4 regions of the Streptomyces sp. NPDC004539 genome follow, and region 1 is predicted to be linked to each of the others. Evidence: riboswitches for the same ligand, from Rfam matches in the RefSeq annotation. Region 1 holds a riboswitch; each other region holds the start of a gene.
What was found. A riboswitch is a leader RNA that binds a small molecule or an ion and turns the genes downstream of it on or off. The one in region 1 is predicted to bind cobalamin.
Positions count from the first base shown of each region.

Region 2: it holds a riboswitch for cobalamin, as region 1 does, so the genes downstream of both, cobN (cobaltochelatase subunit CobN) here and ABZX85_RS47470 (prenyltransferase/squalene oxidase repeat-containing protein) in region 1, are expected to answer to the same signal.
Region 3: it holds a riboswitch for cobalamin, as region 1 does, so the genes downstream of both, ABZX85_RS32215 (cobalamin biosynthesis protein) here and ABZX85_RS47470 (prenyltransferase/squalene oxidase repeat-containing protein) in region 1, are expected to answer to the same signal.
Region 4: it holds a riboswitch for cobalamin, as region 1 does, so the genes downstream of both, ABZX85_RS43540 (iron ABC transporter permease) here and ABZX85_RS47470 (prenyltransferase/squalene oxidase repeat-containing protein) in region 1, are expected to answer to the same signal.

Region 1 is NZ_JBEXLS010000045.1:13,777-20,687, reverse strand. It holds partial or broken gene ABZX85_RS47485 (transposase) at 1-178, shown strand, start outside; gene ABZX85_RS47480 (alpha/beta hydrolase) at 483-1,343, shown strand; gene ABZX85_RS47475 (hypothetical protein) at 1,420-2,853, opposite strand; cobalamin riboswitch at 2,955-3,030, opposite strand; cobalamin riboswitch at 3,122-3,247, shown strand; gene ABZX85_RS47470 (prenyltransferase/squalene oxidase repeat-containing protein) at 3,362-6,103, shown strand; gene ABZX85_RS47465 (hypothetical protein) at 6,100-6,911, shown strand, end outside.
Region 2 is NZ_JBEXLS010000014.1:93,691-100,601, forward strand. It holds gene ABZX85_RS27400 (precorrin-2 C(20)-methyltransferase) at 1-1,234, opposite strand, end outside; gene ABZX85_RS27405 (precorrin-8X methylmutase) at 1,231-1,875, opposite strand; gene ABZX85_RS27410 (cobalamin biosynthesis protein CobG) at 1,872-3,092, opposite strand; cobalamin riboswitch at 3,137-3,274, shown strand; gene cobN (cobaltochelatase subunit CobN) at 3,308-6,889, shown strand.
Region 3 is NZ_JBEXLS010000018.1:173,392-180,302, reverse strand. It holds gene ABZX85_RS32230 (class II aldolase/adducin family protein) at 1-654, opposite strand, end outside; gene ABZX85_RS32225 (inorganic phosphate transporter) at 794-2,014, shown strand; gene ABZX85_RS32220 (hypothetical protein) at 2,035-2,256, shown strand; cobalamin riboswitch at 2,393-2,535, shown strand; gene ABZX85_RS32215 (cobalamin biosynthesis protein) at 2,638-3,687, shown strand; gene ABZX85_RS32210 (cobyric acid synthase) at 3,684-5,192, shown strand; gene cobN (cobaltochelatase subunit CobN) at 5,189-6,911, shown strand, end outside.
Region 4 is NZ_JBEXLS010000033.1:85,176-92,086, forward strand. It holds gene uvrA (excinuclease ABC subunit UvrA) at 1-2,460, shown strand, start outside; gene ABZX85_RS43535 (RNA polymerase sigma factor) at 2,457-3,440, shown strand; cobalamin riboswitch at 3,505-3,634, shown strand; gene ABZX85_RS43540 (iron ABC transporter permease) at 3,724-4,764, shown strand; gene ABZX85_RS43545 (heme ABC transporter ATP-binding protein) at 4,770-5,525, shown strand; gene ABZX85_RS43550 (ABC transporter substrate-binding protein) at 5,536-6,522, shown strand; gene ABZX85_RS43555 (peptidoglycan-binding domain-containing protein) at 6,519-6,911, opposite strand, start outside.

The sequences.
Region 1 (6,911 bases):
CACCTCCTGGTGCCAGCTCCTGGACGCTGTCTGTCTCGGACCCGAAGACGACGTCGCCGAGGTCACCGCCGTCCAGGTCCGCCGGGTCGTCACCGACCTGATCGAGATGGGCCGCTGGCATGACGGTGACCGCGACATCCTGATCGTCTTCGACGCCCCGCGCATGGCCCAGCTCCTGGATCTTCGTATCGACCTCGATGAGCTTCCGGTCCTCGGCGATGATCTCCTCGTACCGGGCCCGGAAAACGCTACCGACCTTCGTTCTCGTGGGCATGGCGCCTACCACTCCTCGGCACGGGACGCCGGCACTCCCTCCGCCGGCGACAAGTCCCGGCTTCTGCTCGCAGCATCTTGCCGCACGAGACTCATGACAACCCATGGCCAAAGCTGTTACGTACGACGGGTTCAAAAGACGACCTCTTACGTCAACGGGCCGTTGCCGCCGAGACCCGCTGCACCGTAGGTTCTCCGCGGTGACCTTGATGGAGACGCAGAGCCTCGCGTCGATGAGCGACGGGGCGCGGTTGTGCTGGACGGCGCTGGGGGACACGGCTCGGCAGCCGCCCGTGGTGATGCTCCACGGCGGTCCGGGGCTGCCGGACTACCTGGGCGACGTCGCCCCCATGGTCGCGGACCTCACGCCCGTGTACCGGTACGACCAGCGTGGCACCGGCCGATCCCCGTGGGAGGGCCGTCATTCCCTCGGCCGGCATGTCGACGACCTCGCCGAACTGCTCGACGTATGGGAGGTGCCCAGGGCCGTGCTGGTCGGGCACTCCTACGGCACCGACCTGGCGAGCCGGTTCTGCCTGGCGTACCCCGATCGGATCGCCGGAATGCTGCTGATGTGCGGGCCGTTCGTCGGTGACTGGCGCGCCGGGGACCGGGCGGAGCGTGACCGCCGTATGACCGCCGCGCAGCAGGAGCGGCTCCGCGTACTGGAGGAGTCGCCGCGCCGTACGGAGGAGGAGGAAGTCGAGCTGCTCACGCTGGCCTGGTTCACCGACCATGCCGATCCCGAACGTGGCTGGAACTGGGCAGCGCGGGGTGCCCGGCGGCGGCGCCCCGTCAACTGGGTCATGAACAGGGAACTCGGCAGGGAGGGACGCGCGGACCCGCTCGACGGGCACCTTGCCGAACTGAGTGAGCACTTGCCCGCGCGAACGGAACTCCTCGCCGGGGTCGCCGATCCTCGGCCCCTGTCGGCTCTCGAATCACTCGCGTTCCGGCTCGGTCTACCGTTGACGCGGATCGCGGACGCCGGGCACGAGCCCTGGCTGGAGCAGCCCGACGCCGTACGTACGCACCTCCGGAGATTCGTGCGGGGCGCGGTGGACGCATAGGGCTTCGACCGGCCCTCCGGCCGTGTGCTTCCCGGCCTCGGGTGCACACCGCGACCCGGTAGCCGTACGGCTGCCGTCAGGCCCCCCAGCGCACGGCGATCGTGTCTCCGACGCCCACGGCCGTCTCCCGTGCGGCGGTCGCGAAGGACGAGCCGTCGATGCTGACCTTCCAGGTGCTGGAGCCGTTGGCGGCCGTGCCGTTGAGGGCGGTGACGGTCCCGGTGCCGGAGGACGGTGTCACGGCTGTCACGCAGCCGGACGGAGTGGCCGAACCTCCCGAACCCCCTGAACCTCCCGAACCCCCCGAGCCCGTCGCCGCGTCGAGGACGGCACCCAAGGTCGTCGTCGCGCCGGTCGGCGTCAGGGCGACCGAGCACACCCGCAGGTTCCCGGACCCGTCGTCCACGGTCAGCGCCAGCTTCGTCGCCGTACCGGCGGTGAAGGACGACTGCCCCACCCACTGCGGGGCGCCGGCGGTCGTCGGGACGGGCGGTGTGGCCGTGAAGCCGCCTCCGGCCACCGCGCGCAGGCCGTCGATGGACGCGTACGAGGACGGACTCGTGTCGCTGGGCAGGTACTTGAAGCCGCCGCCGGGGTTGAACTGCTGGGCGATCAGGAAGTCGACCGGGGTCTTGCCCTGGGCGGTGAGGAAGTCACCGGTCTGCGGATTGATCCCGCAGGCGTTGAGGCCGGACACGGCCCAGCCGTTGGAATCGGTGTTCACCCCGAACACGGCGTTGAAGGCCCCGGTGCTCGCCACCAGCTTGCTCTTGAGGAACGCCTTGGCCTGCACGACGTCGGTGTCGGTGTTCGGCACGCCCGACACGCACAGCGCCGCCATGGCCGCGCCGGTCATGTCGATGTCGCTCGCGGCGGCGAGCTGGGTGGGGTTGCCCTCGGCCTTGCCGTAGTTCCAGCCGCCGTCGTTGTGCTGGTTGGCGCGCAGCCGGGTGACGATCGCGTCGCGCAGCGACTGGGGGACGCGGACCTGCCCGGATGCCGTCTTCGCGCCGCCCAGGGCCAGCGCGGCGAACACCGTGCCGTTGAAGGTGGCCGACGGGCCGAAGTAACCGGCTTCCGAGGTCTGCCAGTAGCCGTAGATGTCGGCGATCAGGTTGCGGGAGGCGGAGACACGGGCCGGGTCGAGGCCGGCGGCGTAGGCGTTGAGGGCGGCGCGTTCGTAGTCGGTGACGACGGGGGAGGAGGACGGCCAGCCGCCGGTGGACAGCAGGTCGCGGTAGACGGTTCTCGCGTTCTTGCTCGTGTCGCCGCCCGGCGTCACGTCCACGGCGGCGGTCCCGGCCGCGGCGAAGGCGCTGAACGCCCACTCGTTGGACAGCCCCGACCCGGCGTACGAACCGTCCGCCGCCTGAAGGGACTTGAGGTAGGTGACGCCGTTCGTCTTCGAGGTGGCGATCTGCGCCGGGGTGGCGGTGGCCGCCGCGGGCAGCGTGGTGAGCGCGAAGGCGCCGAGGGCGGCGGCGAGGGTCAGGGCGGAACGACGGGACATGGCCTGCTCCTTGGGTGAGGGACGCCGACCGGACCCGCCTGCGGTGGGTGGGGCCGCCGTCCGGGACGCGTGGATCGGCTTCCGAAGGTGCTGCGCCGCCTGGGCATTCGGGCTCGGAACGGCCCTCTGCCGTCCCACACCGCTGCGCGTCAGCCCCGGACTCCCACCGGGTTCCCCCACTCGGCAGTGCCGGACGGTACCCGACCGCCACCCGCGTGGCCAGAGCGACCCGCGTCACCCTGTGCGACACCTTGACGCTCTCTGTGAACCGTGTTCAAATCCGCCTGATACGCAAGAAGTTCCAGGGGAAGCCGGTCGAAAACCGGCGCTGACCCGCAACCGTGGGCCCGGCACACGCCGGGCGAGCCGGACTGCCTGGAGCGTGATCCGAGCAACGAACGCCGTCGCGGACTACGGCGTGGTGCGACCGACTCTCGTACGGGGGAACTCCCGTGACCACGAGGGTCCTCAACCACGTCTCCGTCCCGCGCCGGACGAGGGGGCGGCCATGGGGACCGGAGAGCGAAGAGGCGCGCGGTCGGGCACAACACCCGGCGCCTGGACGGCACTTGCGACCGCGCTGCTGCTGATCGCAGCCGCCTGCACGACCTTCCTCACCACCATCTCCCCAGCCGCCGCCGACCCCATCGGCGACTGCACCGCGACCGACGGCGCGGTCGCCGCCGTCGACTTCGAGCCGTTCGGCGGCAAGGTCGAGCGCGGCTGCGACACCACCCCGACCACCGGCTACGACCTCCTCCACGACGCCGGCTTCACCACCACCGGCACCCGGCACGACGGCCCCGGCTTCATCTGCCGTATCGGCTCCGGCACCTTCAACTCCGGTACGCAGTACCCGACTCCGGACGAGGAACCCTGCGTTCTGACCCCGCAGGCGACGGCCTACTGGTCGTACTGGACCGCCGCACCCGGCCAGGACGAATGGACCTACAGCCGGTACGGAGCCATGGACCGCACACTCAAGGACGGCGACGTCGACGCCTGGGTCTACGGCGGCACCGACGTCGGCGGCAGCACGGGCCGGCCCGCCTTCACCCCGGACGACGTCCGCGCGGGCACCACCGGCACCCCCGATCCGGGCACCACCCCCACCGGCGCGCCCGGCGACATCGACCTGGCCTCCGCGGCGACCTGGCTCAAGAGCCGCCTCACCGACGGCGAACGCGTCGTCGACGACGGCGCCCCGAACCACCTCCTGACCACCGAGACCGCCTACGCCCTCGCCGCCACCGACGGCAGGAGCGCCGGCCTCGACAAGATCACCGCCTTCCTCGCCGCCCACACCGCCGACTACGCCTACCCGAACGGCACCGACCGGGCCCCCGACGCCACGGCAGCCGCCCGCCTGGCCCTCCTCGCCGAGATCACCGGACAGGACGCGCACACCTTCGGCGGCCACGACCTCGTCGGCGACCTGGCGAAGAACGTGTGCGCGGCGGGCCCGGAGTCCGGCGAACCGACCCCCGGCTGCACCGCCAAGGGCGACTTCGCGGGCGCCGGGTACGCCGAGGGACAGGCTCTGTCCGTACTGGCCCTGTTGCGGTCCGGAACGACTCCTCCGGCGGCCACCGTCGGCCGCCTCACCCAACTCCAGTGCGCCGACGGCGGCATCACCAGCATCCTCATCCGCCCCGGCGAGCACTGCGACGGCGACTCCGCCACCACCGGCCTGGTCGCCCTCGTCCTGAACAAGGCGGGCGGTCACGACGACGCGGTCACGAAGGCGCGCACCTACCTGACGAAGACCCAGCGCGCGGACGGCGCGTTCCCCGGCTACACCGGTTCCACGACCGGCGGCGTGTACGCGACCGCGTACGCCGCCCAGGCCCTGCGCGTACTCGGCGACACCACCCGCGCGAACGCGGCCGTGGGCTGGCTGTCGCGGCAGCAACTCGACGGCGGCGGCTTCGGGTTCGAGGAGGGCGCCACCGACCCGGCCCTCTATCCGACCCCGCCCGCCGTCCTCGCCGGCGCCGGCACCAGCCTCGTCACCCTGACCACGAAGCAGGCCGAGCCGACCGACCCGCCGACGACCCCCACCGCGCCCCCGACCACCCCGCCCCCGGGGGTCGGCCCCGACCTCAAGAAGGGCGTCGCCTACCTCACCGACCCCGCCAACCTGAAGCAGGGCCGCTACTACACCGCCGGACCCGGGACGACCCGCGCCGACTTCGGCCTGACCGTCGACGGCGCCTACGCCCTCGCCGCGACCGGCCTCGACAACGCCGGACTGCGCGGCATCGTCGACTTCCTCGACCACGAGGGCAAGGACGGCGAGGGCCGCACCGTCAACGACTGGACCGGCATCGGCACACCCCACGCCACCGGCGGCTCCCTCGGCAAGACAGCCCTGCTCGCCGAGGCCGTCGGCCGCGACCCGCGCGACTTCGCCGGCCACGACCTGATCGCCGCGCTCGACAAGGCCGTATGCACGAAGGCGAGCACCGCGCCCGACCGTTCCTGCGCGGCGAAGGGCGCCTACACCTATGCGCCTTCCGTGTTCGGCCAATCCCTCGCGGTGATCGCGCAGTTGAGGGCCGGGGAGAAGGCGCGGGAGCCGGTCGCCTATCTGGCGAGCCTCCAGCAGGACAGCGGCGCCTGGCCGAGCCTGATCCCGGCGACGAAGGACGCCGACGTCGACTCCACCGCGATCGCGGCCATGGCGCTCGATCTGGCCGGCGGCGACACGGCGGAGAAGGCCGTGGACAAGGCCCTCTCCTGGCTCGCGTCAAGGCAGTTGGCCGACGGCGGCTTCCCCGGCGCCGCCGGGAACTCGGTCAACTCGGCCGCGCTCGCGGTGCAGGGGCTCTCCCTCGACGCGGAGAAGTACGCCGACGAGATCGCCGACGCCCGGAGGTTCCTCGCCGGACAGCAGAACGACGACGGCGGGTTCCGGGTGGCGAAGGAGGGGCAGGCCGGCTCCGACCTGCGCGCCTCCACCCAGGCCGTCGGCGGCGCGACCGGCGTCAGCTTCGGCACCCTGACGCGCAGCCTGGCCGGCACTTCGCCCCAGCCCACACCGAGCCCCAGCGGCAGCGCCCCGGCGATCGTCACGCCGGGCGGCGGCACCGGGGGAGTGGGTACGGACGGCGGCAGCGGCAGGGGAGTCCTGGCGTCGACGGGCGTACAGGTCGGCGCCCTCGGTGCGATCGCCCTCGTGCTGGTGCTCGCGGGCTGGTGGACCGTCGTCATCGCCCGCAGGCGCGCGGCGAGCGGAGCCGGGCGATGACCGGACGAGTCCTGCGGGCCGGGGCGGCTCTTGGGCTGACGGCCGCCGCGCTCGCCGCCGCGCTCACCCCCGCCACGGCCGCGCCCCAGCCCATGGGCCGGTGCACCACCACGTCCGGAGCGGTCCTCGCCGTGGACTTTAGCCACTGGGGCGGCCCGGTCTACCGCTCCTGCGGCACCACCCCGACCACCGGCTACGAACTCCTCAACCAGGGCGGCTGGCGAACCACCGGCACCGGACACGACGGGCCCGCGTTCATCTGCCGCATCGGCTACAGCGGACACGACAGCGGCAGGCAGTACCCGACCGCCGCCGAGGACGACTGCGTCCTCACCCCGCCCGCCTCCGCCTACTGGTCGTACTGGCACGCAGACCCGGGCGACGACGACTGGACCTACAGCCAACTCGGCGCCATGCTCTACAAACCCCAGCCCGGCAGCGTCGACCTGTGGACCTTCGGCGGCACCGACGTCGGCGGCACCCAGGGCCGCCCGGCGGTCACCCCCGGACAACTGCGCGCCCACAACACCCGCCCGCAGGGCGACGCCCCCAAACCCTCCGCCACCGGGAAGACCCCCGCGTCGCCGCCCGACACGGACCCCGGCCCCGCACCCGAACAGCCCCGGACCACGCCACCGACGCCGTCACCCGAGAAGACGGAGCCCAGCGCATCCCCCTCGACGCCCCCCACCCCGCCGCCTCCCTCACCGGCTGCCGAGACTCCCCGCCCCAGCACCGGCGTGGTCGACGCCGCGCCCGCCGCCGACGCCCCGCACGACTCCGGCTCGCTCACCCCGGTCGCCGTCGG
Region 2 (6,911 bases), on a different contig from region 1:
GCGAACCGGGGTTGTACAGCGCGAGCACCAGATCCGCCGAGGCGGCGGCGCGGAGCCGCCCGGCGATGACGTCCCAGGGCTTGAGCCGGTCGGAGAGGGAGACCGTCGCGTAGTCGTGGCCCAGCGGAGCCCCCGCGCGGGCGGCTGCCGCGTTGGCGGCGGTCACCCCGGGCAGGACCCGCACCGGCACGTCCGCGTACATGTCCTGCGCGGCGGCCTCCAGGACGGCGGTCGCCATCGCGAAGACCCCGGGGTCGCCACCGGAGACGACGGCGACCTTGCGCCCCTTGCGGGCGAGCTGGAGCGCGAACTCGGCGCGCTCGGCCTCGACCCGGTTGTCCGAGCCGTGCCGCCGCTGGCCGGGACGGACCGGCACCCGGTCCAGGTAGGTCGTGTAGCCGACCAGGTCGTCCGCGCTCGCCAGCGCACCCCGCGACTCGGGGGTCAGCCACAGCGGCCCGGCGGGACCGGTGCCGACCACGACGACCTCGCCCGACTCCCGCACGGGCGCCGGGGCGTCGACCCGGCTCGGCAGGACGGCGACGGAGAAGTACGGCACCGACCCGGCGTCCACGTCGGCGAGCGGGGCGAGCCGCTCCCCGTCCATGGTGGCCCGCTCGACGTACCGCGCCTCGGCGAGGCGGCCCGAACTCTCCAGCGCGGTGCGGACCTTGGTGAAGGTCCGGCCCAGTTTCATCACCACGGCCGTGTCCGTGGCGGCGAGCCGTGCGGTCAGCTCCTCCTCGGGGAGGGTGCCCGGCAGGATCGTCAGGATCTCCTCGCCCTCCGCGAGCGGGGTGCCGAGGCGGGCGGCTGCGGCGGACACCGAGGTGACGCCGGGGATCACCTCGGTGTCGTAGCGGTCGGCGAGCCGCTTGTGCATGTGCATGTACGAGCCGTAGAAGAGCGGGTCCCCCTCGGCGAGGACGGCGACCGTGCGCCCGGCGTCGAGGTGCGCGGCGAGCCGGGCGGACGCCTCGGTGTAGAACTCCTCCATGGCGCCCCGGTAGCCGCCGGGGTGGTCGGTGGTCTCCGTCGTGACGGGGTAGACCAGCGGTTCTTCGACGTGGTCGGCGCGGAGGTGCTTCGCCGCGATCGAGCGCGCGATGGACCGGCCGTGCCGGGCGCTGTGATAGGCGATCACATCCGCTTCGGCGATGACCTCGACGGCCCGTACGGTCATCAGGGACGGGTCGCCGGGGCCGAGTCCGACGCCGTACAGCTTGCCGGTCACTCCTCCTCGCTCGCGATCGCGTTGAGCGCGGCGGCGGCGATGGCGCTGCCCCCGCGCCGGCCGCGCACCACCAGGTGCTCCAGACCGGACGGGTGCCCGGCGAGCGCGTCCTTGGACTCGGCGGCGCCCACGAAACCGACCGGGACGCCGATGACGGCGGCGGGGCGGGGCGCGCCCTCCTCGATCATCTCCAGCAGCCGGAACAGCGCGGTGGGCGCGTTGCCGACGGCGACGACCGCGCCCTCCAGCCGGTCCCGCCACAGTTCGAGGGCGGCGGCGCTGCGGGTCGTGCCCAGCTTCGCGGCGAGCGCGGGGACGGCCGGGTCGGAGAGCGTGCACAGCACGTCGTTGGCGGCGGGGAGGCGCTTGCGGGTCACGCCGCTGGCCACCATCTGGACGTCGGTGAAGATCGGCGCCCCGGCCCGCAGGGCCTCGCGGGCGCGCGCCACCACGCCCGGCGTGTACGCGAGGTCCCGGACGAGGTCGGTCATCCCGCAGGCGTGGATCATCCGGACCGCGACCTGGGAGACGTCGGCGGGCAGCCCCGCGAGGTCGGCCTCCGCGCGGATGGTGGCGAACGACTGACGGTAGATCGCCGCGCCGTCCTTCTCGTACTCGAACACCGTGCTCCTACGGGTCATGCGTGACGGGCCGCCGCCACATCGGCGGCGAGGGTGGACAGGGAGGACGGCGCACCGGAGATCCGGTAGCCGCCGCCGGGGACGGCGAGGACGTCGACGTGGTCGCCGCGCGGGCGTCCGCAGCGGCGCTCGCAGCCGGACCAGTGGACGGGGAGTCCGCCGCCGCCCGTGAGGCAGGCCGCCGCGTCGGTACGGACGTCCGCGTGCGCCTTCGCGCAGCCGGGCCGCCCGACGCAGGAGCCGACCCCGAGCCAGGGGGAGTCCGGTCCGGTGACCAGGCCCATGGCGTCGAGACCGGCGAGCCGGCCGGCGGGAACGGCCGGGAGGACCATTCCGCGCCACGGTGTCAGCCGCAGTTCGTCGGAGGAGGCGTCGGTGAGCGCGTCCCACCGGGCGGCGGTCAGGCGGCCCAGCGGGGCCAGGACGGACAGGCTCGTCGTCCCGTCGGGCGCGGTGACCGTACCGGGGGCCGGCTCGGCGGACCGGGGCCACACGGGACGCGCCGGCTCACCCAGGTACGAGACCAACTCCTTGCCGCCGCAGGGGAGTTCGGACACCCGCCAGACCCGTCCGCCGCTCACCTCCACGAACGCCTCGGCCGCCCGCACCGCGGCCCGCGCGGCGTCCCCGGCCGGCACGCGCACGGCATCCGGCGACGCCCCGACCCGCACCCACGCGCCCCCGTCCGGCGCGGCCAGCACACTCACGTCGGCGCCGAGCGCCGCCACGTCCCCGCGCCCGTCGTCCAGCGCGAACAGGAACCTCCCGGACAGCCTCGCCGCCGGCCCGCTCGCGCACAGCAGCGCGTCCAGCTCCCGCAGCCACGGCCGGACATCGAGGAGACTACGGCCGTCGAGACCGGACAGGGGGGAGGCGACGACGTTGCGGACGCGTTCGTGCCGCCAGGACGGCAGCAGCCCGGCCACCTCCAGCCGCTCCGCCAGTTCGGCCCCGCCGTCCGGCGTGAGGCCGCGCAGCTGAACGTTTCCGCGCGAGGTCAGATGCAGTTCCCCGTCGCCGAGTTCACGGGCGGCGAGGCCGAGCGCACGCGCCTGTCCGGTGCGCAGCACCCCACCGGGAATCCGGACGCGGGCGAGCGCGCCGTCGTCCGCCGCGTGCAGGCGCAGCGCGCCGGGGCAGGCGTCGTCGCGGCCCCGCGAGAGGGCTGTGGCCTGGGACGACGGACGGGCAGGAGGCGTGGGCACGGCCGTGAGCATACCTACGATCACACCGGATGTATGCCCTGCCCTCTTTCAGTGACCCTTACTATGCTCCTCGGCGGATCATGAGGGTCCGTCACCGACCAGGGGAGGAAGCCGGTGCGACTCCGGCACGGTCCCGCCACTGTGAGCCCGGCCGCCGGGCGAGTCAGGAACTCCCGCCGTCCAGTTCTCGCCCGGGGCGTGGACACCCCGAGGAAGGCCGACGCCGCATGATCCTGCTCCTGTCGACGTCCGACACCGACCTGCTCAGCGCCCGCGCCGCGAACGGCCCGGTCCCCTACCGGTACGCCAACCCCGCCCGCCTCCCCCTGGACGACCTGCCCGCGCTCCTCGACGGCGCCGACCTCGTCGTCGTCCGCCTCCTCGGCGGGCTGCGGGCCTGGCAGGACGGGCTCGACCTGCTGCTCGCCGACGGGCGGCCGGTCGTCGTCCTCACCGGTGAACAGGCGCCCGACGCCCAGCTGATGGCGGCCTCCACGGTTCCCGTCGGGATCGCCGCCGAGGCGCACGCCTACCTCGCGCACGGCGGCCCGGCCAACCTGGAGCAGCTCGCCCGGTTCCTGTCGGACACGGTCCTGCTGACCGGCCACGGCTTCGACTCGCCCGCGCCCGCGCCGAGTTGGGGCGCGCTGGAGCGCGCGCCCCGCGACGCCGAGGGCCCGACGGTCGCCGTGCTCTACTACCGCGCCCACCACATGAGCGGCAACACCGGCTTCGTGCACGCCCTGTGCGACGCGGTCGAGGCGGCGGGCGGCCGGGCGCTGCCGCTGTACGTGGCCTCGCTGCGGGCCCCCGAACCCGAGCTGATCGCCACGCTCGGCGCCGCCGACGCCATCGTCACCACGGTCCTCGCGGCCGGCGGCACCCGCCCCGCCGAGGCGTCGGCCGGCGGTGACGACGAGTCCTGGGACGCGGGCGCGCTCACCTCCCTCGACGTACCGATCCTCCAGGCCCTGTGCCTGACCGGCTCGCGCGCCGCGTGGGAGGAGAGCGACGAGGGCGTCTCCCCGCTGGACGCGGCCAGTCAGATCGCCGTCCCCGAGTTCGACGGCCGCCTGATCACCGTGCCGTTCTCCTTCAAGGAGATCGACGCCGACGGCCTCCCCGCGTACGTCGCCGACCCCGAGCGCGCGGCCCGCGTCGCCGGGATCGCCGTACGCCACGCGCTGCTGAGGCACATCCCGGCCGCCGGGAAGCGGGTCGCGCTGGTGCTGTCCGCCTACCCGACGAAGCACTCCCGGATCGGCAACGCGGTCGGCCTGGACACCCCCGCCAGCGCGATCGCGCTGCTGCACCGGCTGCGCGAGGCGGGGTACGTCTTCGACGACGTCCCCGGGATGGCCTCCGGTGACGGGGACGAGCTGATCCGGGCGCTCATCGAGGCGGGCGGGCACGACCAGGACTGGCTGACCGAGGAGCAGCTCGCCCGCAACCCGGTGCGGATTCCGGCGGCCGACTACCGGCGCTGGTTCGCCTCGCTGCCCGGGGAGCTGCGGGAGGCGGTCGAGGAGAAGTGGGGGCCGGCGCCGGGCGAGATGTTCGTCGACCGCAGCGCGAACCCGGACGGGGACATCGTCCTCGCGGCGCTGCGCTTCGGGAACCTGCTGATCCTCATCCAGCCCCCGCGCGGCTTCGGCGAGAACCCCATCGCGATCTACCACGACCCCGATCTCCCGCCCTCCCACCACTACCTGGCGGCCTACCGCTGGATCGCGGCCCGCGCCGAGGACGGCGGGTTCGGCGCCGACGCGATGATCCACCTCGGCAAGCACGGCAACCTGGAGTGGCTCCCCGGCAAGAACGCGGGCCTGTCCGCCGCCTGCGGCCCCGACGCGGCCCTCGGCGACCTCCCGCTGGTCTACCCCTTCCTCGTCAACGACCCCGGCGAGGGCACCCAGGCCAAACGCCGCGTCCACGCCACCCTCGTCGACCACCTCGTCCCGCCGATGGCCCGCGCCGACTCCTACGGCGACATCGCCCGCCTGGAGCAACTCCTCGACGAACACGCCCAGATCGCCGCCATGGACCCGGCGAAACTCCCGGCGATCCGCGCCCAGATCTGGACCCTGATCCAGGCCGCGAGGCTCGATCACGACCTCGGCCTGGAGGACCGTCCCGAGGACGACGGCTTCGACGACTTCCTCCTGCACGTCGACGGCTGGCTCTGCGAGATCAAGGACGCCCAGATCCGCGACGGACTGCACGTCCTCGGCAACCCGCCGGCCGGCGCCGACCGCGTCAACCTCGTCCTCGCGATCCTGCGCGCCCGCCAGATCTGGGGCGGCACCACCGCCCTGCCCGGCCTGCGCGAGGCGCTCGGCCTCGACGAGTCGGCGGCGACCCGCACCACGGCCGACGCGGCGGAGGAACAGGCCCGCGCGCTCGTGCAGGCGATGGAGGACGCGGACTGGGACCCGGCCGCAGTCCCCACGGCGCACGGCGAACAGGTCGCCGCCGTCCTGGAGTTCGCGGCCCGCGAAGTCGTCCCGCGTCTGGCGGCGACCACGGCGGAGCTGGAGCACACGGTCCACGCGCTGGCCGGCGGCTTCGTCCCGGCCGGCCCCTCCGGCTCCCCGCTGCGCGGCCTGGTCAACGTCCTGCCGACCGGCCGCAACTTCTACTCCGTCGACCCCAAGGCGGTCCCGTCCCGGCTGGCCTGGGAGACCGGCCAGGCCCTCGCGGAGTCACTCGCGGAGCGGTACCGCGCCGACAACGGCGAGTGGCCCACGTCCGTCGGCCTCTCCCTGTGGGGGACCAGCGCCATGCGCACGGCGGGAGACGACGTGGCCGAGGCCCTCGCCCTGCTCGGCGTCCGCCCGCTCTGGGACGACGCCTCACGCCGGGTCACGGGCCTGGAGCCCATCCCCTGCGACGAGCTGGGCCGCCCCCGCATCGACGTCACCCTGCGCATCTCCGGCTTCTTCCGGGACGCGTTCCCGCACACCATCGCCCTCCTGGACGACGCCGTACGCCTGGTGGCCGGGCTCGACGAACCCGCCTCGGTGAACAACGTCCGCGCCCACGTCCAGGCCGACCTGACGGCGCACGGCGACGAACGCCGGGCCACCACCCGCATCTTCGGCTCCCGCCCGGGGACGTACGGCGCCGGTCTCCTCCAGCTCATCGACTCCCGCGACTGGCGCACCGACGCTGACCTCGCGGAGGTCTACACGGTGTGGGGCGGCTACGCGTACGGCCGTGAGCTGGACGGGCGTCCCGCGCGCGAGGAGATGGAGACGGCGTACCGGCGCATCGAGGTCGCCGCGAAGAACACCGACACCCGCGAGCACGACATCGCCGACTCCGACGACTACTTCCAGTACCACGGAGGCATGGTCGCCACCGTCCGCGCCCTGCGCGGCACCGCCCCCGCCGCGTACATCGGCGACTCCACCCGCCCCGAGACCGTCCGCACCCGCACCCTCGTCGAGGAGACCTCCCGCGTCTTCCGCGCCCGCGTCGTCAACCCCCGCTGGATCGAGGCGATGCGCCGCCACGGCTACAAGGGGGCCTTCGAACTCGCCGCGACCGTGGACTACTTGTTCGGCTACGACGCGACGACGGGGGTGCTCGCCGACTGGATGTACGACAAGCTCACCGAGACGTACGTCCTGGACCCGGCCAACCGGGAGTTCCTCCAGCAGGCCAACCCCTGGGCGCTGCACGGGATCGCGGAACGGCTGCTGGAGGCGGAGTCGCGGGGGATGTGGGAGAAGCCGGACCCGGCGGTGCTGGACGCGCTGCGGCGGGTGTACCTGGAGACGGAGGGGGATCTGGAGGGCGGGGAGTGAGGGCGGGCCGGGCGGGAGCTAT
Region 3 (6,911 bases), on a different contig from region 1:
GTACCGGCTCAGCTTCTCCCCCGCCTCCCGTACCTGCGCCGGGGTGAGGAGGTGCGGGGGGTGGCCGGGGACCGAGGCCGCGGTGAGCCAGAGGTGGGACATCCATTCGAGTTGCGCGGAGTCGGTGAAGGCCCGCTCCAGGGTGGGGGCGTGGGCGAGGGTGCCGTGGTTCTGGATCAGGCAGGCGGTACGGCCCTGGAGAGCCGTACGGATGTTGTCCGCGAGTTCTTCCGTGCCGTAGGTCGCGTAGGGAGCGACGCGGACCGGGCCGCCGAGGGCGCCGGTCATGTAGTGGATCGGGGGGAGTTCGGGGACGAGGGTGGAGACGGCGGTGGCGTGGACGGAGTGGGTGTGGACGACGGCGCCGGCGGCGGGGAAGGCGCGGTAGACCGTGAGGTGCATGGGGAGTTCGCTGGTCGGCCGCAGGGTGCCCAGCACCTGGTGGCCGTCGAGGTCGACGCCCGTGATGTCGTCCGGCCCGAGACGGTCGTACGGGACGCCTGTCGGTGTGACGAGGACCACCTCGGCGACGCGGACCGACACGTTTCCGGATGTGCCCACCACGAGTCCGTCGGTGACGGTGCGGCGGGCGGTCGTCACCAGGGAGCCCCATGCCGCGGCCTCTTCGGGACGCGGGCGCCTCTGCTCAGCCATACGGCGATCCTGCCAGGGGGCGGGGAAGAGGGGGAGTCATGCCCGGAGCGACACCACGATGCCCTGTCCAGTTCACCTTCCGTTCATCCAGGTTACCTACCTTCAACCAGCCGATTACTTCGAACGATTGCCTGGGTAAATGGAAAACTTCTCGCTGATCCTCGCGATAGTGGTGATCACCGCTCTCGCGTTCGATTTCACGAACGGTTTCCACGACACCGCCAACGCGATGGCCACGACCATCTCGACCGGCGCACTGAGGCCCAAGGTGGCGGTGGCCATGTCCGCCGCGCTCAACCTTGTGGGGGCGTTTCTCTCCGTGGAGGTCGCGAACACGATCTCCAAGGGACTCGTCGACGAAAGCGGTATACGACCGGAGGTCATCTTCGCCGCCCTGGTGGGCGCGATCCTCTGGAACCTGCTGACCTGGCTGGTGGGCCTGCCCTCCAGTTCCTCGCACGCCCTGATGGGCGGCCTGATCGGCGCCACGCTGGCCTCGGCCGGCTCCGGCGCGGTGCACGGCGACGTGCTGGTGACGAAGGTGCTGATCCCGGCGGTCGCCGCCCCGATCGTCGCCGGGCTCGCCGCGATGCTGGCGACGAGGCTGTCGTACACCCTCGGCAAGAAGGCCGAAGGAAAGGCCGCGGAGAAGAGCTACCGGTTCGGGCAGATCGCCTCGGCCGGCCTCGTCTCCCTCGCGCACGGCACGAACGACGCGCAGAAGACGATGGGCATCATCACCCTCGCGCTGGTCGCGGGCGGCTCCCTGGCGCCCGACTCCGACCCGCCCACCTGGGTCATCCTCTCCGCGGGCGTCGCGATCGCGCTCGGCACCTACCTGGGCGGCTGGCGCATCATCCGCACGATGGGCAAGGGCCTCACCGACCTCCGGCCGCAGCAGGGCTTCGCCGCCCAGACGTCCGCCGCGACAGTCATCCTGGCCTCCTCCCACCTCGGCTTCTCCCTCTCCACCACGCACGCCGTATCCGGCTCCGTGATGGGCGCGGGGCTCGGCCGCAAGGGCGGGGTGGTGCGCTGGTCCACGGCGACCCGGATGTTCGTCGCCTGGGGGCTGACGCTGCCGGCCGCCGGGCTCGTCGGCGCGCTCGCCGAGTCGGTCACCGACCTCGGTGACTGGGGCACGGCAGCCGTCGCCGTCTTCCTCGTCGGCTCCAGCGCGGCGATCTGGAAGATCTCGCGGCGCGAGGTCGTCGACCACAACAACGTGAACGACACGGACGACACCGCTGATGTCGTCTCCGACTCCGACTCCGACGCCGGTGACATCAAGGTCGTCATCCCCGCGCCGGCGACCGTCGCCACCACCGACCCGGCCGCTCCCCCGGCCGCGACCGTCTGACCCCGAAGGACACCGCAACCATGAAGATCGACTGGTCCGCTCTCGGCTCCGTCTTCGGTGTCAGCCTCGTGGTCACCGTGGGCATCGTGACCCTCTTCACCCTCGGCGTCATGGGCCTCTCCCGGCACGAGCGCGCCCAGGCCGACGGCGGCTCCGCCGCCCTCGCGGTCACCGGCGCGTACGCGTGCTTCGCGGCGTGCCTGGGGGCCGTGGCGTACGGCATCAGCCTCATCGTCGCCTGAGCCTCCGGAAGACCGGCAGCAACCGTTTCCACAACCCCGTACGGCACCCGCCGTACGGGGTTTCGTGTGCGGTCGGCCCGACGGGTCGTGTGGGGTTCTGCACAGTCCGCTCTCGCAGGTCAACAGCGAGTTGACGGCTCTTCGAGGCCCGTGGTGGACTGCCAGGGCCATGTACGGCGGCTCAGGAGGAAGTCGGTGCGAATCCGGCGCGGTCCCGCCACTGTGACCGGGGTAGTCATCCCCGGGAGCCAGGAACTCCCACCGCCGGTCTCGTCGAACCAGGGCGTGGACACCCTGAGTGAGGACATATCGCTATGCTCGGCCGCCGCCGTCTGAGGTACCGACCCCGACCGCTGCCCGCTCCCACGGCCGGCTGAGCCGATGGGTGCCGATCGCCTCCACGCGTACGGCGCCGCCGCCGGCCTCCTCGGTGACCTGCTCCTCGGCGACCCCCGCCGGGGGCATCCGGTCGCCGCGTTCGGCCGTGCCGCGATGTCCGTGGAACGCGTGCTGTGGCACGACCACCGCGGCTGGGGAGCCCTGCACACGGCCGTCTGCGCGGGCGGCGCGATCGCCCTGGGCGCGGTGGCCGCCTCGTCCGTACGCCGCTCCCCCGGCGCCTCCCTCGCCCTGACCTCCGCCGCGACCTGGGCGGTCGTCGGCGGCACCTCCCTCGCGCGCGAGGCGCGGCACATCGGACGGGCGCTGGAGGCCGGGGACGTCGAGGCGGCGCGGGCGCGGCTGCCGCATCTGTGCGGGCGGGACCCGCAGGCGCTGGACGCCTACGGGATCGCGCGGGCCGTTGTGGAATCGGTTGCCGAGAACACGTCCGACGCGGTCGTGGGCGCGCTGGTGTGGGGGGCCGTCGGCGGGGTGCCGGGGCTGCTGGGGTTCCGGGCCGTCAACACGCTCGACGCGATGGTGGGGCACCGGTCGCCGCGTCACCTGCGGTACGGGTGGGCCTCCGCCCGGCTCGACGACGTCGCCGGCTGGCCGGGGGCCCGGCTGACCGCCGTCCTCGCGTGTGCCGCCGGGGACGATCCCCGGGGGGCCGTGCGGGCCTGGCGGGCGGACGCGGTGAAGCATCCGAGCCCCAACGCCGGGCCGGTGGAGGCGTCGTTCGCGGGGGCGCTCGGGGTGCGGATGGGCGGGACCCTGTCGTACGCGGGGCGGGTGGAGCATCGGCCGGTGCTCAACGCCGGTGGGCGCGGGGTCGTCGTCGGTGATGTCGAGCGGGCTGTGCGGCTGTCCCGGCGGGTGAGTTGGCTGGCGCTGGGGGTGACGGTCGCCGGGCGGGTGGTGGTCGGGCGGGCGTTGGCGGGGCGGGGGGCCGCTAGGCGTGTCGGGGCTGCCGGGGTCGGGGCCACGGGGCTCGGGGCTGCCGGGCGGAGTTTGTGTAAACGGTTGCTGAAAAGGGGGGCGGGTTCATGAGTGGCGGGCTGTTGGTCGCCGGGACCACCTCGGACGCCGGGAAGAGTGTCGTCACCGCCGGGATCTGCCGGTGGCTCGTCCGGCAGGGGGTGAAGGTCGCGCCGTTCAAGGCGCAGAACATGTCCCTGAACTCGTTCGTGACCCGGGAGGGCGCCGAGATCGGGCGGGCGCAGGCCATGCAGGCGCAGGCGTGCCGGATCGAGCCGACGGCGCTGATGAACCCCGTGCTGCTGAAGCCGGGCGGGGAGCGCAGCAGCCAGGTCGTGCTGATGGGCAAGCCGGTCGGCGAGATGGACGCCCGCCGGTACCACGGGGGCCGGCAGGAGCAGCTCCTCGGAACCGTCCTCGACTGTCTCGCCGAACTCCGCGCCACGCACGACGCGGTGATCTGCGAGGGCGCCGGATCGCCCGCCGAGATCAATCTGCGGCGCACCGACATCGTCAACATGGGCATCGCGCGGAACGCGGGGCTGCCGGTGCTGGTGGTCGGGGACATCGACCGGGGCGGCGTCTTCGCGTCGTTCTTCGGCACGGTCGCGCTGCTCTCCCCCGAGGACCAGGCGCTGGTCGCCGGGTTCCTGGTGAACAAGTTCCGGGGCGATGTGTCGCTGCTGGAACCGGGGTTGGAGATGCTGCGCGGCCTGACCGGGCGTCCGTCGTACGGGGTGCTGCCGTTCCGCGCGGGGCTCGGGATCGACGAGGAGGACGGCATGGCGGTGTCCCTGCGGGGGGCCGTACGGGAGTCCTCGCTCACGGCGCCGGTCGGGGACGAGGTGCTCCGGGTCGCCGTCTGCGCGGTGCCGTTGATGTCGAACTTCACGGACGTCGACGCGCTGGCCGCCGAACCCGGTGTGGTGGTGCGGTTCGTGGACCGGCCCGAGGAACTCGCGGACGCGGATCTGGTCGTCGTCCCCGGAACTCGGGGGACGGTGAAGGCACTTGAGTGGCTTCGGGAGCGGGGGCTGGCGGCCGAGTTGGGGCGCCGGGCCGCTGCCGGGCGGCCGGTGCTCGGGATCTGCGGCGGCTTCCAGCTGCTCGGCGAGCGGATCGAGGACGACGTCGAGTCGCGCGCCGGGATCGTCGACGGGCTCGGGCTGCTGCCCGTGCGGGTGCGGTTCGCCCGCGAGAAGACCTTGACCCGGCCGGTGGGCGAGGCCCTCGGCGAGCGGGTCGAGGGATACGAGATCCACCATGGGGTCGCCTCTGTCGATGGAGGAGAACCCTTCCTGGACGGCTGCCGAGTCGGGGCCGTCTGGGGTACGCACTGGCACGGTTCGCTGGAGTCGGACGGATTCCGGCGGGCCTTTCTTCGCGAGGTGGCCGCCGCCGCGGGCCGCCGCTTCGTGCCCGCCACCGACACCTCGTTCGCCGAACTGCGCGAGCGACAGCTCGATCTGCTCGGCGACCTGATCGAACAGCACGCGAACACCGACGCGCTTCTTGGGCTCATCGAGTCGGGAGCGCCGCAAGGACTGCCCTTCATCCCCCCGGGAGCGCCCGCATGAGTACGGTTTTGCTGTTGTCGACCGCCGACACGGATCTGCTGGCGGCCCGCGCCTCCGGCGCCCCGTACCGGATCGGGAACCCGACACGGGTGGACGTCGCCGGGGAGCTGCCGGCGCTGATCGAGGGCGCGGACATCGCTGTCGTCCGGCTCCTCGGCGGGAAGCGGGCCTGGGAGGACGGACTCGCGGCGCTCAAGTCGGCGGGGATTCCCACCGTGTTGCTGGGCGGGGAGACCGTGCCGGACGCGGAGCTGATGGCCGAGTCGTCGGTGCCGGCCGGGGTCGTCGCGGAGGCGCTGCGCTATCTCGTCGAGGGCGGGCCCGCGAACCTGGTGGAGCTGGCCCGATTCCTGTCCGACACCGTGCTGTTGACCGGTGAGGGCTTCGACGAGCCGCAGAAGATGCCGGAGTTCGGCGTCAGCGGAGAGCGCGCCTTCGTCGAGGGCCGTCCCACCGTCGGCGTGCTCTTCTACCGGGCCCACGAGCTGAGCGGCAACACCTCCTTCGTCGACACGCTGTGCGACGCGATCGAGGCGCGGGGCGCCAACGCCCTTGCCGTGTACTGCGGTTCGCTGCGCGGCGCGGACGCCGGGCTGTACGAACTGCTGAGCGGGGCCGACGCGTTGGTGGCGACGGTCCTCGCGGCCGGCGGCGCGCACGCGTCCGAGGCGTCGGCGGGCGGTGACGAGGAGGCGTGGGACATCGGGGCGCTCGCGGATCTCAACATCCCTGTGCTGCAAGGGCTTTGCCTCACGTCGTCGCGGGCGGCGTGGGACGAGTCGGATGCCGCGCTCTCCCCGATGGACGCGGCGATGCAGGTCGCGATCCCCGAGTTCGACGGGCGGATCATCACCGTCCCGTTCTCCTTCAAGGAGCAGGGCCCGGACGACGTTCCCGTGTACGTCGCCGACCCCGAGCGGGCCGGGCGGGTGGCCGGGATCGCCGTGCGGCACGCGCAGTTGAGGCACAAGCCGAACGCGGAGAAGCGCGTCGCGCTGGTCTTCACGGCGTACCCGACGAAGCACTCCCGGGTCGGCAACGCGGTCGGTCTGGACACGCCAGCGTCGGCGGTGCGGGTGCTGGACGCGCTGCGGGACGCCGGGTACGGGGTGTCCGGATATCCCTCCGAGGGCGACGAGTTGATCCACCGGCTCATCGAAGCCGGCGGGCACGACGTGGAGTGGCTGACCGAGGAGCAGTTGGCGTCGGCGCCCGCGCGGGTGCCGCTGGCCGACTACCAGGCGTGGTTCGACAAGCTGGACCCGGAGTTGCGGGACGCGATGACCGAGGCGTGGGGCGAGCCGCCGGGGTCGCTGTACGTCGACGGGGACGACATCGTTCTCGCCTCCCTCCAGTTCGGGAACGTCGTCGTGATGATCCAGCCGCCGCGCGGCTTCGGGGAGAACCCGATCGCGATCTACCACGACCCGGACATGCCGCCGTCGCACCACTACATGGCCGCCTACCGCTGGCTCGACAACTCCTTCGGCGCGGACGCGGTCGTCCACATGGGCAAGCACGGCACGATGGAGTGGCTGCCGGGCAAGGGCCTCGGTCTCAGCGGCGGTTGTGCGCCGGACGCCGTGCTCGGTGAACTCCCGCTGATCTACCCGTTCATCGTGAACGACCCGGGCGAGGGCACGCAGGCGAAGCGGCGCGGGCACGCGACCGTCGTCGACCACCTGGTGCCGCCGATGGCGCGCGCGGACACGTACGGGG
Region 4 (6,911 bases), on a different contig from region 1:
CCGGAGTGCGGGGAACCGGTGCGCGGGCAGACCCCGCAGCGGATCGTCGACCAGGTGCGGGCGGAGCCGGAGGGGACGAGGTTCCAGGTGCTGGCCCCGGTCGTCCGGGACCGCAAGGGCGAGCACGCGGAGGTGTTCCGGCAGCTCGCGGCGGACGGATTCAGCAGGGTCCGGGTGGACGGACGGGTGCTGTCCCTGAGTACGGTGCCGGCGCTCGACAGGCGCAGGAAGCACGACATCGACGTCGTCGTCGACCGCCTCGTCGTCAAGGACGGAATCCACCAGCGCCTCACCGAATCCGTCGAGACGGCACTCGCACTCGGCGGCGGCACCCTGCGCATCGACTTCGTCGACGACCCGGACCGCGAGCGACTGTTCTCCGAGAAGGCGGCCTGCCCGCAGGGCCACCCCCTCGCCCTGGACACCCTCGAACCCCGCCTCTTCTCCTTCAACGCCCCCTGGGGCGCCTGCCCCTCCTGCACGGGACTCGGCTCCCGCACCGAGGTCGACCCGAGCCTCCTCGTCCCGGACGACACCAAGTCCCTCGCCGAGGGAGCCGTCGCCCCCTGGACGAACACCAGCGGCGCCGACTACTTCACCCGCATCCTTGAAGCCCTCGCCCAGGCCCGCGGCTTCAGCACCGACACCCCCTGGCGCGAACTCCCCGCTCCCGTACGGAAGATCGTCCTGTACGGCTCCGACGACCGCCTCCACCTCGCCTACCGCAACCGTTTCGGCCGTGAACGCGACCACACCGTCCGCTACGAGGGAGTCGTCCCGCACATCGAGCGCCGCACGGCGGACGGCGGGGAGCACCGCTTCGCCGGCTACCTCCGCGAGACCGCCTGCCGCGCCTGCGACGGCACCCGCCTCGCCCCCGTCGTCCGCGCCGTCACGGTCGGCGGACAGGGCATCGCCCAGGCATCGGCGCTCCCGCTGGACCAACTCGCCCTGTTCGTCAGGGAACTGACCCTCACGGACAGCGAACGCCGCATCGCGGAGGCCGTCGTCGCGGAGATCGGCGAACGTCTGCGCTTCCTCCTCGACGTCGGCCTGGACTACCTCTCCCTGGACCGCCCGGCCGCGAGCCTCTCCGGCGGCGAGGCCCAGCGCATCCGCCTCGCGACCCAGATCGGCACGGGCCTGACGGGCGTCCTGTACGTCCTCGACGAACCGTCGATCGGCCTGCACCAGCGCGACAACGAACGGCTGATCGGCACCCTGGAACGCCTCAGGGACCGCGGCAACACGGTCATCGTCGTCGAGCACGACGAGGAGACGCTCCGGGCCGCCGACTGGGTCGTCGACATCGGCCCCGGCGCCGGAGTGCACGGCGGACACGTCGTCCACGCCGGCACGGTCGCCGAACTCCTCGCCCACCCCGACTCGTTGACCGGCGCCTACCTCTCGGGCCGCCGCCGGATCGCCGTACCGCGAGAGCGCCGCACCCCCGACCCGGAACGGCTGCTCACTGTCCACGGCGCCCGCGAGCACAACCTCCGCGACCTCACCGTCTCCTTCCCCCTCGGCCTGTTCACCGTCGTCACCGGCGTCTCGGGCTCCGGGAAGTCCACGCTGGTCAACGACATCCTGCACACGGCCCTCGCCCAGCGCATCCACCGCGCCCACCGCGTCCCCGGCCGGCACCGGACGATCACCGGCGCCGAGGACCTCGACAAGGTCGTCCAGGTCGACCAGTCCCCGATCGGCCGCAGCCCGCGCTCCAACCCGGCGACGTACACAGGGGTGTTCGACCATCTGCGCAAGCTGTTCGCGCAGACCCCGGAGGCGAAGGTCCGGGGCTACGGGCCCGGCCGCTTCTCGTTCAACGTCAGAGGGGGCCGCTGCGAGAGCTGCCTCGGCGACGGCACGATCAAGGTGGAGATGAACTTCCTGCCGGACGTGTACGTGCCGTGCGAGGTGTGCGGCGGCGCGCAGTACAACAGGGAGACCCTGGAGGTGAGTTACAAGGGCAAGTCCATCGCGGACGTCCTCGCGATGACCGTCGCGCAGAGCCGGGACTTCTTCGAGGGCCACCAGATCATCTCCCGCCACCTGCGCACCCTCGACGAAGTCGGCCTGGGATACGTCGCGTTGGGCCAGCCCGCCACCACCCTCTCCGGCGGCGAGGCGCAGCGCGTCAAACTCGCCGCCGAACTCCAGCGCCGTACGCGTGGCCGCAGTCTCTACGTCCTCGACGAACCCACCACCGGACTCCATGTCGCCGACGTGGAACGGCTGCTGACGGCCCTTCAGGGACTCGTGGACGGCGGCGACACGGTCGTCGTCATCGAACACAACCTGGACGTCGTCAAGGCGGCCGACTGGCTGATCGACATGGGCCCGGACGGCGGACACCGCGGCGGACAGGTCGTCGCCGAAGGCACCCCGGAACAGGTCGCCGCCCACCCCGCCTCCCACACCGGCCGGTTCCTGCACTCCCTCCTGGAGACGCCGTGACCCTCCTCGACCTGGAGCAACCCGTCGTGGCGGCCGAGGAGGACGCCGACGCCCCCGAGCCCCGGCTCACCACCGCCGGCGCCTCCGACGACCCCGTCAAGGACTACCTCCGCCTCATCGCCCGCGTCCGCCTCCTCACCGCCGAACAGGAGGTGGACCTCGCCAAACGCGTCGAGGCGGGCCTGTACGCCGAGCAGCTCCTCACCGAGGAGAACCCCTACGACACAGCCGAGTTGAGGCTCCTCGCGGCGGACGGGCAGCGGGCCAAGGCCCACCTCGTCGAGGCCAACCTCCGCCTCGTCGTCTCCGTCGCCAAGCGGTACACCGGACGCGGACTCGCCTTCCTCGACCTGATCCAGGAGGGCAACACCGGCCTCATCCGGGCCGTCGAGAAGTTCGACTACACCAAAGGGTTCAAGTTCTCCACGTACGCCACCTGGTGGATCAAACAGGCCGTCAGCAGGGCCCTCGCCGACCAGGGGCGCACGATCCGCGTCCCCGTCCACGCGGTCGAGATCATCAACCGTGTCGCCCGCGTCCGCCGGGAGATCCTCCACGACACCGGAGTCGAACCCACCCCCGAGCAACTCGCCGCGAAGGCCGACGTGTCGGTGGAACGCCTCGCCGAACTCGACGGCTACACCAGGGAACCCGTCTCCCTCGACACCGCCCTCGCGGACGACTCCGGCACCGAGTTCGGCGACCTCATCGTCGACACGGACATCCCCTCCCCGGTCGAACAGGTCACCTTCGGCCTCCTCCAGGAGGCCCTGCGCACGATGCTCGACGCGATGACCGCCCGCGAGGCCGGCATCATCTCGCTGCGCTACGGACTGTTCGGCGGCCGGCCCCGCACCCTGGAGGAGATCGGGCACGTCTACGGCGTCACCCGCGAACGCATCCGCCAGATCGAGGCCAAGACGATGTCCAAACTCCGCCACCCCTCCCGCTCCCAGGCGCTGCGGGACTACCTCGACTGACGGCCTCGCCCGCATACGGGACGGCGGCCCCCTGCGGAGCCGGCAGCCTCTTGCAAACACCGCGAAACGGTTTGTTAGGCTCCGTTCGCCTCCCGCGGGGGAAGTCCGGTGCGAATCCGGCGCTGACCCGCAACGGTGTGCGCGGAATCCTTTCCGCGCGAGCCCGATCGCCCACGGCCGGCACGCGACCCGTACGACCGCTCGCCGTGGACTGCGAGAGGGACCCGCAAGGTGCCTTCCCGCGCGACGCCCTCCCCTCGGCGGCCTCACCCGAAGGACCGCCGTGCGCCGAACGCCCCTCGCGCTGCTGACCGTCGCCCTCGCCCTCCTCCTGCTGCTCTCCCTGCTCGCGGGAGTCGCGCTCGGCTCCTCCGACATCGGCGTCGGCGACTCCCTGCGCCTCCTGTGGGCCGGCCTCACCGGCGGAACCGTTTCCGCACAGGACGCCGCCGACTACACCATCGTCTGGGAGATACGCCTGCCCCGCGTCGTCCTCGGCGCGGTCGCCGGCGCCGGCCTCGCCTCCGTCGGCGTTGCCGTCCAGGCCATGGTCCGCAACGCCCTCGCCGACCCCTTCGTCCTCGGCATCTCCTCCGGCGCGGCCGTCGGCGCCAACGCCGTCATCCTCATGGGCGCCTTCGCCGCACTCGGCGTCTGGGCCCTGTCCGCCGCCGCGTTCGGCTCGGCCCTCGCCGCGATGGTCCTCGTCTACGCGGTCGCCCGCACCCCGCGCGGCCTCACCCCGCTGCGCCTGATCCTCACCGGGACGGCGCTGGCGTACGGGTTCGAGGCGCTCACCACCGTCATGGTGTTCAGCGCCACCCGCGGCGAGGCGGCCCGCTCGGCGATGATGTGGCTGCTCGGCAGCCTCGGCGGGGCGACCTGGGCGCAGGTGCCGATCGCCGCCGTCACCGTCGCCGCCGGGTGGACGTGGCTGCGCCGCCGGGCCGGGGCGCTCGACGCGATCGCGATGGGCGACGAGACGGCGGCCTCCCTCGGGGTGCGGCCCGGCCGGCTGCGGCGGGAGCTGTTCGTCGTGACGGCCGCCGTCACCGGGACCCTCGTCGCGGTCAGCGGCGCGATCGGCTTCGTCGGCCTGATGGTCCCGCACCTCGTACGGATGGCCGTCGGCGCGAGCCACCGCCGGGTGCTGGCGCTCGCCCCGCTCGCCGGAGCCGTCCTCCTGGTCTGGGCGGACATCCTGTCCCGGCTGCTCGTCGCCCCCGCCGAACTCCCGGTCGGCGTGATCACGGCCGTGGTGGGGGTGCCCGCGTTCCTGCTGCTGATGCGGCGCGGCGGCCACGCCTTCGGCGGAAAGTGGTGACCGGCATGCGCCTCGACCTCGACGGCGTGACCGTCTCCGCGGCCGGCACCCGCCTCGTCCACGACATCCGCCTCACCGTCGAACCCGGCACGGTCGTCGGCCTCGTCGGCCCCAACGGCAGCGGCAAATCGACCCTGTTGAGATGCGTCTACCAGGCGCTGCGCCCCGACACGGGCACGGTCCGCCTCGACGGCGAGGACCTGCGGACGACGTCCCCGCGCGCCGCCGCCCGGGTGCTGGCCGCGCTCCCGCAGGAGTCCGGCGCCGAGTTCGACTTCACGGTCGCCGAGGTCGTCGCGATGGGCCGCCTCCCGCACGAGCGGCGCGGCGTCGGCGAGGACCGGAAGATCTGCGCGGAGGCCATGGCGGCGACCGGCGTCGGCCACCTCGCCGACCGGGGCTTCCTCGCCCTGTCCGGCGGCGAACGCCAACGCGTCCTGATCGCACGGGCGCTGGCCCAGCAGCCGCGCGTCCTGGTCCTCGACGAACCCACCAACCACCTCGACATCAGCCACCAGTTGGACGTCCTGACCCTCGTCCGGGACGCCGGGCTCACCGTCCTCGCCGCCCTGCACGACCTCAACCTGGCCGCCGCGTACTGCGATCGGCTGTACGTCCTCGCGGACGGCCGGCTCGTCACCTCCGGGACCCCCGAGGACGTGCTGCAACCGGCTCTGCTCGCCGAGGTGTTCGGCGTCCGCGCCCATCCCGTGCGCCACCCCGTCACCGGTGCCGTGCAACTCCTCTTCGACCGCCTGTAAGGAACCCCCCATGCGCTCCTTCCGTCAACTCGCCGCCGTAGCCCTGTGCCTGGCCGTCACCGGCTGCGGCGCCTCCGTGGAGAAGACCTCCACTGCGGCGGCCTCGGCCAAGCCGGTCACCATCACGAACTGCGGGAAGAAGGTCACCTTCGACCACGTCCCCGAACGGGTCGTCACCAACGATGTCGGCATCACGGAGCTGATGTTCGCGCTCGGCCTGGAGGACCGGATGGCCGGGTTCGCGATGCCCGACGACAAGGGCGATCTGACCGATGTGCCGTGGAAGGACGGCTACCAGAAGGTCAAGTGGCTCTCCAAGGACCAGCTCACCAAGGAGAACGTCCTCGACGCCCGCGCCGATCTGGTCTTCGCCGGCTGGAACTACGGCTTCCGCGAGGACAGCGGCTTCACCCCCGACGCCCTCGCCAAGCTCGGCGTCCCCTCCTACATCCTCACCGAGTCCTGCCGCAACGGCCGTACCGAGACCTCGCGGGGCATCATGCCGCCCCTGGAGGCGCTCTACACCGACCTCACCACCCTTGGGCAGCTCTTCGGCGTCGAGCAGCGCGCGGCGGCCCTGATCGCCTCCTTCAAGAAGGAGATAGCCGCCGTCCAGGCCCCCGCGAAGCGGCCCAAGGTGTTCCTCTACGACAGCGGCCAGGACTCCCCGTTCACCTCCGGGAAGTACGCCGCGCCCGACCAGATCATCAGCGCGGCCGGCGGTGAGAACGTCACCCACGACGTCGACGACTCCTGGACGACCGTCGGCTGGGAGACCGTCGTCGCCCGGAACCCGGACGTCATCGTCATCTGCGACTACGGGGACGTCAGCGCCGAGCAGAAGCGGAAGTTCCTGCTGTCGTACGCGCCGCTCAGGAACGTCGCCGCCGTCAGGAACAAGCGGATCTTCGTCCTCGACTACGTCGACCTCGTCGAGAGCCCCCGCAACCCGTCGGCGATCGCACGGCTCAACGCGTATCTGAAGACGGTCGCCTAGGGTTCGCGCGTCTCGGACTCCAGCGAGGCGCGGGTCGCCGGGCCGTACACGCCGGAGTCGTCCGAGAGGATGAGGCGGGTGAACTGGTAGGTGCGGACGGCGCTCTGGACGCTCTCGTCGTAGACGCCGGTCGCCTCGCCGTCGTAGCGGCCGATCTGCTTGAGGCGGAGCTGGAGTTCCCGCACCTGCGGGCCCGTGTCGCCGAGGCGCAGGACGCGCGGGGTCTCGTCGCCGTCGCCCTGGGTGGGGGTGGGGTCCGGGGCGGTGGTGGGGGAGGCGGCCGAGCCCGATGTCGGGGTCGACGTGGGGGCGGTCGACGGGGAGCCGGTCGGGGAGGCCGTGGCGCTCTGCGTGGACGACGCCGAGGACGACGGGCTCGTGGACGTGGA